DNA from 2 places in the Brevibacillus aydinogluensis genome. Region 2 is predicted to be linked to the other one. Evidence: riboswitches for the same ligand, from Rfam matches in the RefSeq annotation. Region 2 holds a riboswitch; the other holds the start of a gene.

What was found. A riboswitch is a leader RNA that binds a small molecule or an ion and turns the genes downstream of it on or off. The one in region 2 is predicted to bind glycine.
Region 1: another riboswitch for glycine. It lies ahead of Q7F15_RS14275 (alanine/glycine:cation symporter family protein); the one in region 2 lies ahead of gcvT (glycine cleavage system aminomethyltransferase GcvT).

What each region holds. Positions count from the first base shown of each region.
Region 1 is NZ_OY569118.1:2,892,192-2,899,911, reverse strand. It holds gene Q7F15_RS14285 (KDGP aldolase) at 1-456, shown strand, start outside; gene Q7F15_RS14280 (HPr family phosphocarrier protein) at 491-772, shown strand; gene Q7F15_RS14275 (alanine/glycine:cation symporter family protein) at 800-2,164, opposite strand; glycine riboswitch at 2,327-2,440, opposite strand; gene Q7F15_RS14270 (electron transfer flavoprotein subunit beta/FixA family protein) at 2,761-3,591, shown strand; gene Q7F15_RS14265 (electron transfer flavoprotein subunit alpha/FixB family protein) at 3,588-4,619, shown strand; gene Q7F15_RS14260 (FAD-dependent oxidoreductase) at 4,603-5,898, shown strand; gene Q7F15_RS14255 (ferredoxin family protein) at 5,880-6,194, shown strand; gene Q7F15_RS14250 (hypothetical protein) at 6,208-6,363, shown strand; gene Q7F15_RS14245 (M67 family metallopeptidase) at 6,469-6,831, opposite strand; gene Q7F15_RS14240 (coiled-coil domain-containing protein) at 7,191-7,720, opposite strand, start outside.
Region 2 is NZ_OY569118.1:2,396,047-2,403,766, forward strand. It holds gene gcvPB (aminomethyl-transferring glycine dehydrogenase subunit GcvPB) at 1-1,152, opposite strand, end outside; gene gcvPA (aminomethyl-transferring glycine dehydrogenase subunit GcvPA) at 1,145-2,497, opposite strand; gene gcvT (glycine cleavage system aminomethyltransferase GcvT) at 2,536-3,639, opposite strand; glycine riboswitch at 3,973-4,065, opposite strand; gene Q7F15_RS11805 (DEAD/DEAH box helicase) at 4,285-5,988, shown strand; gene Q7F15_RS11810 (YqhG family protein) at 6,055-7,209, shown strand; gene Q7F15_RS11815 (hypothetical protein) at 7,314-7,720, shown strand, end outside.

The DNA.
Region 1 (7,720 bases), 500 kb from region 2:
CCCGCCGCCGGCTACACACTGGGCTGCCTGCAGCAGGCAGGGAGCAGCGATACAATTGTTAACGCGCTGATCGCCCCCAGCGGCACACCGGGGCGGGTCATCATATCGACCGGCCCCGTAAGTGGGACCTGGCAGGAGACCGTCTCCTGCGAGGCGGCTGCGGCGATGCTGGCGGAGATCGGCGTGCATTCAGTCAAATTTTACCCGGTGAACGGATGCCAACGCCTCGACGAACTGCGGGCGATGGCTCGCGCGGCAGTGCGCTGCGGTCTGTCCGTATTCGAACCGACTGGAGGCATCGACGCATCCTCCATCCGGCGTGTGGTGGAAACCTGCCTGGAGGAGGGGGTCCAACACGTGATTCCGCACATCTATACCTCCATCGTCGACAAGGCGACCGGGCTGACCAGGACGGACCAGGTGAAAGAACTGATCGCCGCCCTGCCGCAGGTGTAACACTTGCAAAGAGAGATTGGGAGTGGAATGTTTCATGTTGGAAAAACAAGTGATTGTCACCCTTCCCCAAGGGCTGCATGCCCGACCGGCGTCCGCATTTGTGCAAACGGCTTCCGTTTTTGCCAGTGACATCGGTCTGCGCAAAGGCGGGAAGACGGCAAACGGAAAAAGCATCATCAGCATCATGTCGCTGACCGTTGCCCAGGGTGAGCAGGTGTCCCTGACCGCTGACGGGCCTGACGAGCAGCGGGCGCTGGAGGCGTTGGAAAAGCTGCTGACGATGGCGGTCGAGCAGCAGCCAGGCGCTCATTCGTAAACGAGATCAGGTAACAGGCAAAGCGTGTCAGCCAGCCAGCTTTCGTTTCGCGGTGCAGGCTGCTTCCTGTTCCCAAAAGCGCCTCGTTTCCGCCACGACGACGCCGGAGAGACCGATCAGGCCGATCAAATTGGGCACAGCCATCAGCCCGTTCATAATGTCAGACAGCGTCCAGACGAGGTCCAGCTTCAGCGTTGCACCGACGCTCACCATCGCCACAAAGACGAGGCGGAAGTAACGGCCGGAATCCTTGCCCGCCAGGTATTCGAAGCACTTTTCGCCGTAGTAGGCCCATCCGAGAATGGTGGAGTAGGCAAACAGGATCACGGCAACGGCCAGCACGTAGCTGCCGGCCGGGCCAAATACGGTCTGGAATGCGTAGGTCGTCGCCTCCACTCCTGATTTGCCCGTTTCCCATGCGCCGGTCGTCACCAGGGCCAGTCCGGTAATCGTACAGACGATGATGGTGTCGAGAAAGGTGCCTGTCATCGAGACCAGCGCCTGCTTGGCCGGCGTGTCGGTCTTGGCGGCAGCGGCCGCGATCGGAGCGCTGCCCAGCCCCGCCTCATTGGAAAAGACGCCGCGGGCCACTCCTTTTTGAATCGCCATCGCCACCGTGGCCCCCAAAAAGCCGCCCGTGGCCGCCGTCCCGTTGAAGGCCCCTTCGAGAATGATGGATACCGCCTGCGGCACCCGGTCCAGGTGGAACAGGACGACGCAAATGCCGGCGGCGATGTAAAACAGGGCCATGAACGGCACGAGAACACTGGTCACCTGGCCGATCTTGCGCACGCCGCCCAGCACCACGAACGCGGTGAACAGCGCCAGGGCCACGCCGGACGCGAGCGGGGGAACGGCGAAGTTCAAATGCAGCGCGTCCGCCACCGAGTGGGCCTGCACCATGTTGCCGATCCCAAACGAAGCCAGCGTGCCAAACAAGGCAAAGAGCACAGCCAGCCATTTTTGCTTCAATCCCCGTTCGAGGTAGTACATCGGGCCGCCGGAATAGCGGCCGTCCGCTTCGCGAATCCGGTAGGTGACCGCCAAAATGGCTTCGGCATACTTGGTGGCCATGCCGAACAGGGCAGTAACCCACATCCAGAAGATGGCGCCGGGACCACCCGTGGCGACGGCAGTGGCGACACCTGCGATGTTGCCCATCCCGATGGTGGCGGCCAGCGCTGTCATCAGCGCCTGAAAGTGGTTGATATCCCCAGGCGAGCCGCTCTCCTGCCGGCCAAAGGCCAGCCTCAAGGCATACCACAGTTTGCGGAACTGCAATCCTCTCAACCTCACTGTCAGCATTACGCCCGTGCCCACCAACAGCACCAGCGTGGGCAGTCCCCATACGTAACCGTTGATTACATCCAGCCAATGCAGCAGCTTGTCCATGTCGTTTCCTCCTTGTTTGTCGTACAAATCTGCGTACAAAAGAAAAAACATTTCATCGCGGATGAAATGTTTCTGGAGCGGGCATGGACACGCAAAACGGCCCGTTCATGGGGAATCAGGGGAGCAATAAGCCCCTAGCGCCATTCCGGTCGTTTTGCAGCTGTCGTTCGCTCTGTCCTTTTACCTGAGAGATTCATTCGCATTGCTGCGAATTTGCTCCTTCGGTGCCCGTGCCCCTCGCCGATGCGGGTAGGGGGTCTCTCCAGAGGTTCGTCCCCATTCAGTTTCACTTGTTGCCAAGACCTGAGAGTTTCGGGATGTGCTCCCTTGCCCCGTCGGTAGATCGTTTCCGATCTTTTCCTGAATGGTTCATCCGATCTCATATGCAATTTGACAGAAAAAATATATAGCTAAATTAAACTTCTGTCAATCTTGTGAAATGTTTCGAACGTGTCCCATATTCCAGGTCTAAGTGACAGCTCCCCGCAATACGTTATAACAATGAACAACACGCTGCCCAAGATGCGCCTAAAAAAGAGACAACCCGTGCGGGACTTCGCTGAAGACCGCAGCTGGCAGCGAGGAGGGATTTGTGCATGCTGCATATCGTCGCCTGTATCAAACAGGTGCCGGACACGAAGGTTATCAAGATGAACCCGAAGACGAACACGATGGACCGATCCAGCGCTCCAGCCATTCTCAACCCGTATGACGCCCACGCCGTGGAAGAGGCGGTCCGGCTGAAGCAGCGCTACGGCGGCACTGTCTCCGTGCTGACAATGGGACCGCCGCCGGCCGTCAAGGCGATCCGCAAGTGCATCGAGATCGGTGCGGACGAGGGCTACATGATTACCGACCGGGCATTCGCCGGGGCGGACACGCTGGCCACCAGCTATGCGCTGACCAAGGCGCTGGAGAAAATCGCCAAGCAGAAGCCGATCGATCTGATCATCTGCGGCAAGATGACGATCGACGGCGACACCGGGCAGGTGGGGCCGGGCATCGCCAGACGGCTCGACATACCGCCGCTGACCAATGTGAAAAAGGTGGTGGAGATCAACAAGGAGAAGGGATACGCCATCGTCCACCGCAAGCTGGAGGACGGGTACGAAGTGGTCCAGTCCACGCTGCCTTGTCTGTTCTCCGTGGAAAAGGAGATCAACGAGGTGCCGTACTCTCCGCTTCCCAACATGCTACGCGCCGCCCGCTACCAGCCCGTCATCTGGTCCGTCAACGACCTGGAGGACGTGGATCGGAGCCTGCTGGGGCTGAAAGGTTCACCCACGATCGTCGCCAAGGTGTGGCCGCCGGAGAAACCCAAGGGGGGCGAAAAGCTGCAGGGCAGCCCGCGCGAGCAGGTGAACCGGCTGATGGAAATCCTGGCGGAGAAGAAGGATTTGTTTCGCGCAAAGGAGGGACGGGCATGAACCTGGAGGAGTACCGCGGGGTCTGGGTGTTTTTGGAACAGCAGGACGGCCGGATCGCACCGGTGTCGCTGGAGCTGCTGGGGGCGGGGCGAAAGCTGGCTGACAAGCGGGGTGTGCCGCTTTCCGGCTTGCTGATCGGCGACCAGGTGCGTGAACTGGCGACGGTCGCCTTCCAGTACGGAGCGGACGTCGTCTATCTCTACGATGACCCGATTTTTCACTACTACCGGACCGAGTCCTACATGCGTGCCGTGATCGCATGCGTGCAGAAGCACAAACCGGAAATCCTGCTCTACGGAGCCACGTCGACCGGCAAGGATTTGGCCAGCGCCGTGGCGACCGATCTGGAGACGGGGCTGACCGCCGATACCACGATGCTTGACGTGGATCAAGAAACGGGCCTGCTGGAAGCCAGCCGTCCGGCGTTCGGCGGCAACATCATGGCGACTATCCTGTGCAAAAAGCATCGGCCGCAGATGGCCACCGTCCGGCCCAAGGTGATGAAGGCACTGCCGCCCGATCCCAATCGTACAGGCCAGATTGTGGAGGAGCGGATTCCCCTGCGAGAGGAAGAGATCCGCACCAAAGTGCTGAAGATCGTCCGCGAAACCAGCAGGAGAGTGCGGCTGGACGAGGCGGACATCATCGTCGCCGGCGGCAAGGGGATGGGCAGCAAGGAGGGCTTCCAACTGATCCACCGCTTCGCCGAGGCAATCGGCGCGACGGTCGGGGCCAGCCGGGATGCCGTCGAGGCGGGATGGATCGACCACCAGCATCAGGTGGGGCAGACCGGGGTGACGGTGACGCCGAAAATCTACTTTGCCATTGGCATTTCCGGAGCGATTCAGCACCTGGTCGGGATGCAGAACTCCGGATTGATCATCGCGATCAACAAGGACCCGGACGCGCCGATCTTTCAGGCGTGCCACTACGGCCTCGTCGGTGACGCGTTTGAAATCGTCCCGCTCTTGATCGAGGCGCTTCAGGCGGAATCGGACAAGGAGGTGCAGTATGGCGGAAAAGTTTGATGCAATCGTCGTCGGGGCCGGACCGGCGGGCACGGCGTGCGCCTACACGCTGGCGAAGGCCGGTGTCAACGTCCTGCTTCTGGAGCGGGGCGAATATCCCGGCTCCAAAAACGTCATGGGTGGAGTGCTCTACCGCAAAATGATGGAGGACATCATCCCCGGCTTTTACAAGGAAGCGCCGGTGGAGCGGCCGATCGTGGAGCAGCGCTTCATGATGCTGGATGAACAATCGGCGCTGACATTCAGCTACAAGGGGTTGGAGTGGGCGAAGGAGCCGTACAACAACTTCACCGTGCTGCGCGCCAAGTTTGACCAGTGGTTTGCCGACAAGGCAGTGCAGCAGGGGGCCCTGCTGGTAAACGAAACGGTCGTGCGGGAGTGCATCGTGGAAGACGGCAAGGTGGTGGGAGTACGCACCGACCGGCCGGACGGAGAGGTGTTCGCTGACGTGGTAGTGTTGGCCGACGGGGTGAACTCGCTCTTGGCCAAGTCGCTCGGCTTCCACAAGGAGTTTCGGCCTGACGAAGTGGCCCTCGCTGTCATGGAAGTGCTCAAGCTGGACCGCAAGATCATCGAGGACCGCTTTAATCTGGAAGGGGATCAGGGCTGTACGATCGAAATCTTCGGCGACTCGACCAAAGGCATTCTCGGCACCGCCTGGCTGTACACCAACAAGGACAGCCTCAACATCGGCGTGGGAGCAATGCTGTCCGGTCTGATCAAGCATAAGATCAAACCCTATGCACTGCTGGACTACGTCAAGAATCACCCGATGATCCGCCCCTACATCCAGGGCAGCGAACAGCAGGAGTACCTGGCCCATCTCATCCCGGAGGGCGGCTACCGCTCCATGCCCAAGATCGTCGGTAACGGCGTACTGGTGGTAGGGGACGCAGCCCAACTGGTCAATGCGATCCACCGCGAGGGCTCCAACATGGCGATGACCTCGGGTGTGCTGGCGGCGGAAGCAATCCTGGAGGCCAAAGCGGCGGGAGACTTTTCCGAAAAGACGCTGGATACGTACCGCAAAAGACTGTTGGACAGCTTCATTGGCCAGGACCTGAAAAAGTATCAGGACGCCACGCATCACTTTGAACGTTCTCCCCAGTATTTCGAGCGATATATTCCCATGATGAACCGGGCGGCCAGCCAGATGTTTACCGTGGACGGCAGTTCCAAGTGGGAGAAGCAAAAGAAAATCTGGCGTGATCTGGGCACGGCCAGGGAGAAATGGAAGATGGCCCGCGATCTGATGCAGGCATGGAGGGTGATGAAATGAGGAAAGAGCTGCCCGCAGGCCAATCGATCGAGGAAAAGCAGTACCTCGTCCGCTTCAAGGCAGACACCAAGTCACACCTGCACGTGCTGGATGCGGACATCTGTGCCACCAAGTGTCCTGACAAGCTGTGCACGATTTTTTGTCCGGCCGAAGTTTACAAGTGGGAAGGTGTGCGCATGCATGTGGGGTACGAGGGATGTCACGAATGCGGAAGCTGCCGGATTGGCTGTCCGTACGAAAACATCAAGTGGGAATACCCGAAAGGCGGTCACGGGATTATTTTCAGACTGGGGTAATGGACGGTGGAACATGTTTAAGCCGGGGGAATGCGTTGTCTACACCCGTGACGGAGCCAGAGGAATCGTCATCGCGGTGAACGGGGAATGGTATCAAATATTCTGGGAGGACACCTTTGTCAGTTGGGAAAAAGCGGAGGTGCTGACGAAAGCGGAGCAGCTTTCCTGACGACAAAAAAGCGGGAGCCACGGCTCCCGCTTCCCAACTTTTCCATATACTGTTTCGAGACTGTGAAGAGATGGGACATGCCCGGTCAATCAAGACCAACGTCACTCAATAAAGGATACATCTGAGCGGCGTCACCTGTTTGCCGTGGATGCGAAAACATCCCAGAACCGGCTGTTGTCCGGCAAGGGACAGGACCAGATAGGCAGTCTCCGGATAACAGGCGTGCTCGATATCGTACGGCGATGGATAAGCGGGAGCGGCCGGATGAGAGTGGTAGATGGCGACAAGACGTTCCCCTCTCTGTTCCATTTGGGCAAAGACCTGGCGAATCTGTTCCTCTCTCATGGAAAACGAGAAGGGGCTTTTATCGGCGTTCTCCATCTTCCAAATGGTCTCCGCCCGTCCGCATCTCCCCGACAGCAGTCCACATGCTTCATAGGGCTGTTCAGCAGTGCAGTGGACAACCATCTCTCGCCACACATGATAAGCCAGCGGCAGGACGATGCCTATGGGACTACGGCTTGAAACGCCTCCCGCAGCAACCGCCCGATCTTCGTTGCGGCAACGATTTGACCACGTGCGACTTGCCCCATCCGGTATGTCCTGGAGGGGATACGTGCTGCTGACTGTTGCTCGGAAGATGGGGGTGCGTGTGGACAGGCCTCATTTGCCGTTGTCTGTAGAGTGCGCGGATCTGATCCGGTGTCATGAAAATCCCTTCCTTTCCTTCGGCGTATACTATGATGTATTCGTCGGCGGAAAGGAAGGGAACGGCGGTTGCACATCGGAGTGCAGTCGGGGAAAGGACGGGCGGTCTGGGTGCATGGTTACGCGTTTTTAAAGGGATTAAAGGCAGTGACTGCAGACGTGTTGTGCGGTTTGAGAAAAGAGGCGTGAGCGCTGTTGGACGGCAGTCTCAACACGGGCGTGCCTCCCGCTGCCAGTTGCTGTTGCTGGGCAGCAGCAGGGGATTCCATCCCTTTTTTGCTTCGCGATTCGCGTGACTGGTAATCGTGGATGGCCTGCCGGTACTTTTCTTCTTTTTTCTGCAAGTCTTTGATCGTCTTCTTCAACTCCTGGCGTTCCCGCTGCCATTCCGCTTCCTGCGCCTGCAAGCGGGCGATCACTTCTTCCTTCTCCTTCAGCTGCTGCTGATAGGTTTCTTCCCGCTCCGATTGAGTCGATGCGTGTATCAATTTTTGCTGTAATTCATCAATCTGCTGCTGCCATTCTGATTTCTCGGCCTGATGGCGGGCGATGATGTCGTCCCGCTGGTGAAGCAACTGCGTCAGCGCTTCCTCGTTTTGCCGGGAAGATTCAAGCTGCTGCGTCAGTTCTTCAAGCGCTCCCCGCCATT
Region 2 (7,720 bases):
TTCGTGCTTGCAGACGCGGTCGTACGGCAGCTCGTAGGCCGACGCCAGCTTTCTCATCATGTAGTTGGCGTTCAGCACGGCGTTTTGCGAGACTTGCAGCAGCCCTTCCGGCCCCATCGTGCGGATGTAGGCGTAGGCGCGGACCAGGATGCCAAAGTTGCCGTGGTAGCCTTTTACGCGGCCGATGGACTGGGGACGGTCGTTGTCCCAGTAGTACGTGCCGTCTGCTTTTTTGCCCACGATCGGGGCTGGCAAAAACGGCTCCAGAATTTTTTTCACCCCGACTGGACCGGCACCGGGACCGCCGCCGCCGTGCGGACCGGTAAAGGTTTTGTGCAGGTTGAGGTGGACGACGTCAAAGCCCATGTCGCCCGGCCGGGCAATGCCCAGGATCGCGTTGGCATTGGCCCCGTCGTAGTACAACAGACCGCCCGCTTCGTGGACAATCCGCGCCATTTCCACGATATCTTCCTCAAACAGGCCGAGCGTGTTGGGGTTGGTCAGCATCAGCGCCGCCGTGTCCGGACCGACTGCCTGGCGCAGCGCTTCAATATCCACCAGGCCGCGCTCGTCGGACGGAATCGTCACGGTTTGCAGGCCAGCGACCGCTGCGGAAGCCGGGTTGGTGCCGTGGGCGGAGTTGGGCACGATCACTTTCGTGCGCTGATGGTCACCGCGGCTCTCGTGGTACGCGCGAATCATCATCAGCCCGGTCCACTCGCCGGCCGCTCCCGCTGCGGGCTGCAGCGTCACCGCATCCATCCCGGTGATTTCCGCCAGGTCGTTCTGCAGGTTGTACATCAGCTCCAGAGCACCCTGGACGCTTTCTTCCGGCTGATAGGGATGGGTTTGAGCGAAGCCCGGATAGCGGGCCACATCTTCGTTGATTTTCGGATTGTATTTCATCGTGCACGATCCGAGCGGGTAGAAGCCGTTGTCCACCCCGTGATTGCGGCGGGACAGTTCGGTGTAGTGACGCACGAGCTGCAGTTCGGACACCTCCGGCAGTTCGGTTGGCGTCTCGCGGATCAGATGCTTGGGCAGCAGCGCGGCCACGTCGACTTCCGGCACGTCCAGCGCCGGCAGGTTGTAGCTCACGCGGCCTGGTTTGCTCAATTCAAAAATGAGTGCTTTGTCCTTGTCGTTATGCACGTGTGATCGCCTCCAGTTCCTGCACCAGCGTGTCGATTTCGTCTTTCGTCCTCAGCTCCGTGACAGCGAGCAGCATGTGGCCGGACAGTTCCGAATAGGCAAGTCCAAGATCGTACCCGCCGATGATGCCCTTCGCGAGCAGCGCCTTGTTCACCTCTGCGACCGGCTTGGACAGCTCCACCGCAAATTCGTTGAACACCGGCGCTCCGAAGGTAATCCGGAATCCCTTTGCCTGCAGCGCCTGTTTGGCGTAGTGAGCTTTTTGCAGGTTCATCATCGCCATCTCCTGCACGCCCTGCTTGCCCAGTGCCGACAGCGTGATCGACGCAGCCAGCGCCATGAGCGCCTGGTTGGAGCAGATGTTGGAGGTTGCCTTTTCGCGGCGGATGTGCTGTTCCCGCGCCTGCAGGGTCAGGACAAACCCGCGTTTGCCGTTTTCATCCTTCGTCTGGCCGACGATGCGTCCCGGCATTTTACGCATCAGCTTGGACGTGGTGGCAAAGTAGCCGCAGTGCGGTCCGCCGAACGAAGCCGGGATGCCAAACGGCTGCATGTCGCCGATGACGATGTCGGCTCCCAGCTTGCCTGGAGCTTCCAGTACACCGAGGGAGAGCGGGTTGGCAGAAACGACCAGCAGCGCCCCTTTTTCGTGCGCAATCGGTTCGACCGCCGCCAGGTCTTCCACGGCGCCAAAGAAATTGGGGTACTGCACGATGACTGCGGCAGTCTGGTCGTCAACCAGCGCTTTCAGTTCGGCAAGATCGGTCACGCCGTCGCCGGTGAAGCCCGCTTCGACCAGCTCCACGCCTTGTCCGTAGGCGTACGTTTTCAGCACGCTGCGCGCCTCCGGGTGTACGGCACGGGAGACGACCACCTTTTTTCTGCCGGTGTGGCCAGCCGCCATCATCGCCGCTTCGGCGAGCGCGGTGACACCGTCGTACATGGAAGAGTTGGCCACCTCCATCCCGGTCAGCTCGCACACCATCGTCTGATATTCAAAGATGGCCTGCAGCTCCCCCTGGCTGATCTCCGGCTGGTATGGCGTGTAGGCGGTGAAAAACTCGCCGCGCAGCAGCATGTGGTTGACGACGCTGGGGATGTAATGCTCGTACACGCCGGCACCCAGGAAGTTGACGTGGGTGCTGAAGTTGACGTTCTTGCTGGACAGCCCTTGGAAGTAGCGGACCAGTTCCGGTTCAGAGAGCGCTTCCGGGATGTTCAGATTCCCTTTGAAACGCACCTCTTCCGGGATGTCGGCAAACAGTTCATCCACGCTGGAAATGCCCAGCGCTTCCATCATTTCGCGCTTGTCCTGATCAGTCTGCGGCAGGTAACGGTATTTCACGTGCGAGGTCCTCCTTTTCCACGCTTGCGATTCTTACGTCAGTTTTTCGGCCGTTTGTAGAAGGGCGTGGCCACGACTTCCGCCTTGAGGCGTTTGCCGCGTATCTCCACATCCAGCTTCGTGCCGATGGCAGCGAATTCCGCTTTGACCAAAGCCAACCCAACGTTCTTTTTCAGCGTCGGGGACTGGGTCCCAGTTGTCACTTCCCCCACCTGTTGGTCGTCGACAAACACCGGATAATGCGTGCGGGGGATGCCGCGGTCGATCATTTCGATCCCGACCAGTTTGCGGGGCGCTCCCTGTTCTTTCTGCGCCTTTAAAACTTCCTGGCCGATAAACGGCACGTCTTTGTCCACCTTGACGGCAAATCCGACACCAGCCTCGATCGGCGTAATATCCTTGCTCAGTTCCTGACCGTAGAGCGGCAGCCTTGCCTCGAAGCGGAGCGTGTCGCGCGCCCCCAGTCCGCACGGCACCAGGCCGTCCGCTGCGCCTGTCTCGAGTAGTTTCTCCCATACCTGGATGGCGTGAGCAGCGTCCAGGTAAATCTCGAAGCCGTCTTCACCCGTGTACCCGCTGCGGGAGACGAGCGCGGGCACACCGTCAATCAGCACATCCCGTTCAAAGCGGAAGAAGCCGATCTGCGACAGGTCGACGGGTGTCAGCCGCTGCAGGATGGACTCCGCCAGCGGCCCCTGCAGGGCGATCTGGGCTGTTTGCGGAGAAATGTTTTCGATCGTGACGCCGTCGATCAGATGCTGGGAAAGCCAGTCATAGTCCTTGTCGATGTTGGCCGCGTTGATCACCAGCAGGTAGTGATCGTCGGCAAATTTGTACACCAGCAGATCATCCACCGTTCCGCCGTCCGGATAGCACATCAAGCTGTACTGCGCCTGGCCCGGCACCAGTTTGGAGACGTCGTTGGTGGTCACGCGCTGCAGGAATTCCAGCGCCCGCTCCCCTTTTACCTCCACTTCCCCCATGTGGGATACGTCGAACAATCCTGCCTTCGTCCGCACCGCTTCGTGCTCCTGAGTGATGCTGGAAAACTGAACCGGCAGCTCCCAGCCGCCGAAGTCGATGGTTTTCGCCCCGTACTTCTCGTAAATCGGGAAGAGCGGCGTGCGTTTCAAAGTGGACATGAGGCACCTCCTGAACCGAATGAACTGTTTGTTGTAAAGCTGAACACAGCCGGCAAAGCCTCCGACGATCGCCCCGGCTCTTTGCCGCAAACCGATTGGCCCCAAGCAACCCGGAGTCGCCTTGCGTCCGGAACGTGAGCGATCGTTCATAAGGACGCGTTCACGAACGCAAAAAAGGACAGAGCGGAAGAATCGGAAAACGCCAAAGAAGACGGCGCCCCCATGTCTCCCCTCTGTCCTTGGTACCTGAGAGTTACCTTGCCGAAGCGGGCCAACCGGCACAGCTGGCAAGTTTCCCCGTTGGTGGCTCTTGTCGAGCTCTCTCCAGAGATGCGTCAAGTAGAGGTACTTTTGCCTGAGAGATTCACCGTCGCCGGCTTGCTCCTTCGGCGCTGTCTAAAGACAGTCTCTCCCTTCTACTATCATTCGCGTTGGATGTTGGGCCATACATAACTTTTTCAATTGATTCCATACTAAACAACAAACCTACACGTTTATCCTACCACGAGCGTGCTTTTTTGAAAATATGCAAATTGACATTCAACTCACGATTTCGTTAACAATTTTTTCTCGAGGACAAATATTGTTAACAATTAGCGCATGACTTATATGATAAATGGCATCCTTTAGTAATGAGGTGCAAAAATGACGAATATTCCTGTCTCGTTTGACATGAAATGGATTGATTTGCTTACGGAGCGCATGCGGCAGGACGGCCCTTGGGACAAATGGGAACTGTTCCAGCTGGCCCTGGAGGCGGAAGAAGCCATGCTTGTGCGCGAGTTCGACCAGCTCCAATGCCTCAAGTATCTGCCTTCCCTCAAACCCTATCCGCACCAGCTCAAAACAGCAGAACGCGTGTTAAACGAGCTGCGCGGCCGGGCCATCCTGGCCGACGAAGTGGGGCTGGGCAAAACGATCGAGGCCGGACTGATCATGAAGGAGTACATGGTCCGCGGCCTGGCCAAGAAGATTCTCGTGCTGGTCCCCGCCTCCCTGGTCATTCAGTGGACCAAGGAGCTGAACCAGAAGTTCGGCATCCCCGCTATCGCGCAGAAAAAAGAGTACATGTGGCGGCAGTACGACGTGGTGGTGGCCTCGATCGACACGGCCAAGCGCGACCCGCACCGCCGCCACGTGCTGAACATCGACTACGACATGCTGATTATTGACGAGGCGCACAAGTTGAAGAACAAGCGGACGCGGAACTACCAGTTCGTCAAGGAAATCCGCAAAAAATACTGCCTGCTCCTCACTGCCACGCCGATCCAGAACGAGATGGACGAGCTGTACAACCTGATCAACCTGCTGAAGCCGGGCCATCTTGGCCACACCAGCACGTTTGCCACCAACTACGTGGAAGGAAAGCGGCAGGCGAAAAACAACGAGCAACTCAAACACGAGCTGGACAAGGTGATGATCCGCAACAAGCGAAGCGACGGCGGCATCCAGTTTACCAACCGCGTGGTACGGTCCATCCCCATCGTGCTGTCGCCGGAGGAAAAGGCCCTGTACGACGGGGTCACCCGCTTTGTCAAGGAACAGTATCACTCCGGGACGGGCGGCTTCAACTCGCTCGCCTTGATCACCTTGCAGCGAGAGGTCTGCTCCAGCCGGGAAGCGGCGTTCATGACGCTGTACAACATGCACCAGCGCACCCCGGAGGACTCCCCGGCAAGAGCCGAGATCATGGAGCTGGTGGAGCTGATCAAGCGGATCGAGACCCACTCCAAGGCGGCAAAAACCGTGGAACTGATCCGGGAAATCAACGACAAGGTGATCATCTTCACCGAGTACCGGGCGACGCAGAATTATCTGCAAAAGTACCTGCATGAACACGGGATTACCTCTGTGCCGTTTCGCGGCGGATTTAAACGGAGCAAAAAAGACTGGATGACCGACCTGTTTCAAAACCGGGCACAGGTGCTGATCGCCACCGAGGCGGGCGGCGAAGGGATCAATCTGCAGTTCTGCAATCAGGTGATCAACTACGATCTGCCCTGGAACCCGATGCGCGTGGAACAGCGGATCGGCCGCGTCCACCGGCTGGGGCAGCAGCGGGACGTCCACATCTACAACCTGTCCACCGTCGGCACCATTGAACAGCACATCCTCAACCTGCTCTATGAAAAAATCGACCTGTTTGAAATGGTGATCGGTGAATTGGACGACATCGTGGAGCGGCTCAATCTGAATCAGACACTGGAAGAAAATCTCATCAGCATCATCATGGACTCCCGCTCCGAGAGGGAAATGGCCGTCAAGCTGGACAACATGAGCCAGGCCATTCGCGCGATCCGGGAGGCAAACCGGTCGCGGGACGCGCTGCCCGATGTGGCGGAACACTAACCGATCCCGGTGATTGGCCGCGGCTGCCGGCCAGCATTTTATAGTCAGACGGGAGGGAAACGATGCATGCAGCAAGAGCAGATACGCCGATTTACAGAGCGCTACCTGGCCGCCTTTTCCGCCCATATTATGGAGACGCATCCCGACTACCTGACCGTAAAGCTGCCGGTCGAGGTGGACAAAGATATCGGCAATAGACCGTTTTACTGGACCTGGGTGGAGAAAATGAATCTACCCTACCAGCCCATGGTGCTCACGTTTTACTTTGACAGCGAGCGGAAGCCGGAGGGACTGCGAGCGGAGCACCTCCATCTCGGCGCAGGCCGTCTGCAGCAGATCTTTCAATCCGCCCGCAAGCACGGAAGTTTCGTCTGCATGTACGAACAAACCGCATCCCCCCGAACGGGCGGCCGGCGCACCACCCCGCTCGTTCCCTGGCTGGGATTGAACTGGAAAGTCTCCTTTATTTGCGACAAAAAGCGGGACATGCTGCTCCATTTCGGGATCAACCTGCACCAGCCCCAGATCGTAACCGACTTTTACCCGTTTCTGCAGCAGCTGTCGCTCGCCCCGTCCATCCCGGATTACTGCTACACGCTGGAAAGACGCCTCTCTCTGACAGAGGCCGCCGCCATTGCCGAACGGGAGACCCGCCGCCTGCTGGACGCAGAGGACGGACGCTGGGCAGAGGAAGCGCGGCAGCGGCTCAATGAAGAGTTGCAGATTCTGGAAGCGTACTATGCCGAGTTGGTCTCCCGTGAAGCGGAAAGCCGCGAGCGCGACAGCGGCGCGGCGGATGGTGACGAATCCTCGGACAGCGGGAAAAGCGGCGGCAGTGAAGCACATGCTGTCTCTTTGCCGGACGTTCTGGCGAAGACGGCGACAGAAGCTGCTCAGGTGAACCAATCTGTCCCGGCTCCCCCTGTCCATATTGCACCGCCCACCGTCCAACCTGCGACCGAACCGTCTGCAGCCCGGGAGGAGCCGCAGAGCAGCGGCGGCCGCATCCTGGACTTTTTGCGTGCCAACGGCATACCCGAAACGCCGCGCGAAGAGATCGACCAGACAGAGTGGCGCAGCAGCACGCCGGAAGAGGAAAAGCAGCGGCGCATGGACGAACTGCGCTGGCAGTACGAGCCTCGCATCGAGGTGCAGTTTATCAATGGCGGGCTGTTTTACCTCCAGTCCGCGCCTCCCGCCAAAAACAGGCGAATTCTGTAAAAGAAGTGCGAGAAAAAACGATCGCAAAGAGACAGATAGCAACAAATCTTTTTCGTCAACCTGGTTACAATAGGTACCAAGAAGCCTTGTACAAAAGGTGGTGCATGCTTGTGGCCAGTAAAATGACCCGATCCGTATGCGCACTGCTCTGTGCGCTCGCGATCGCGTGGCCGGCCGTCACGCACGCCGAAGAGACGGATTGGGACAAGCGTTTTCACACGCAGGTTCAGCAGTGGATGAACACGATCATCGAGCGGGATCCCAGTTTCCGCGACTGGAAAAACGCCCGGATCGATGCTCAATCGCTCGGTGCCAACCAACATCAGTGGCTGGTCAGCATCACGCGAGACGGCAGACAGGTGGGTTACATGGTGGTGGGCGAATCCCCCGCTTCCGGAACACAGCCGACGTTTGTGCTGCTGGAATACGGCGTAGGCGAATACATTTTGTTCGACGACGCGTTTGCCCCGCGCGCAGTGGCGGCGGAACCGGTCTATGACGGATTCGCCTC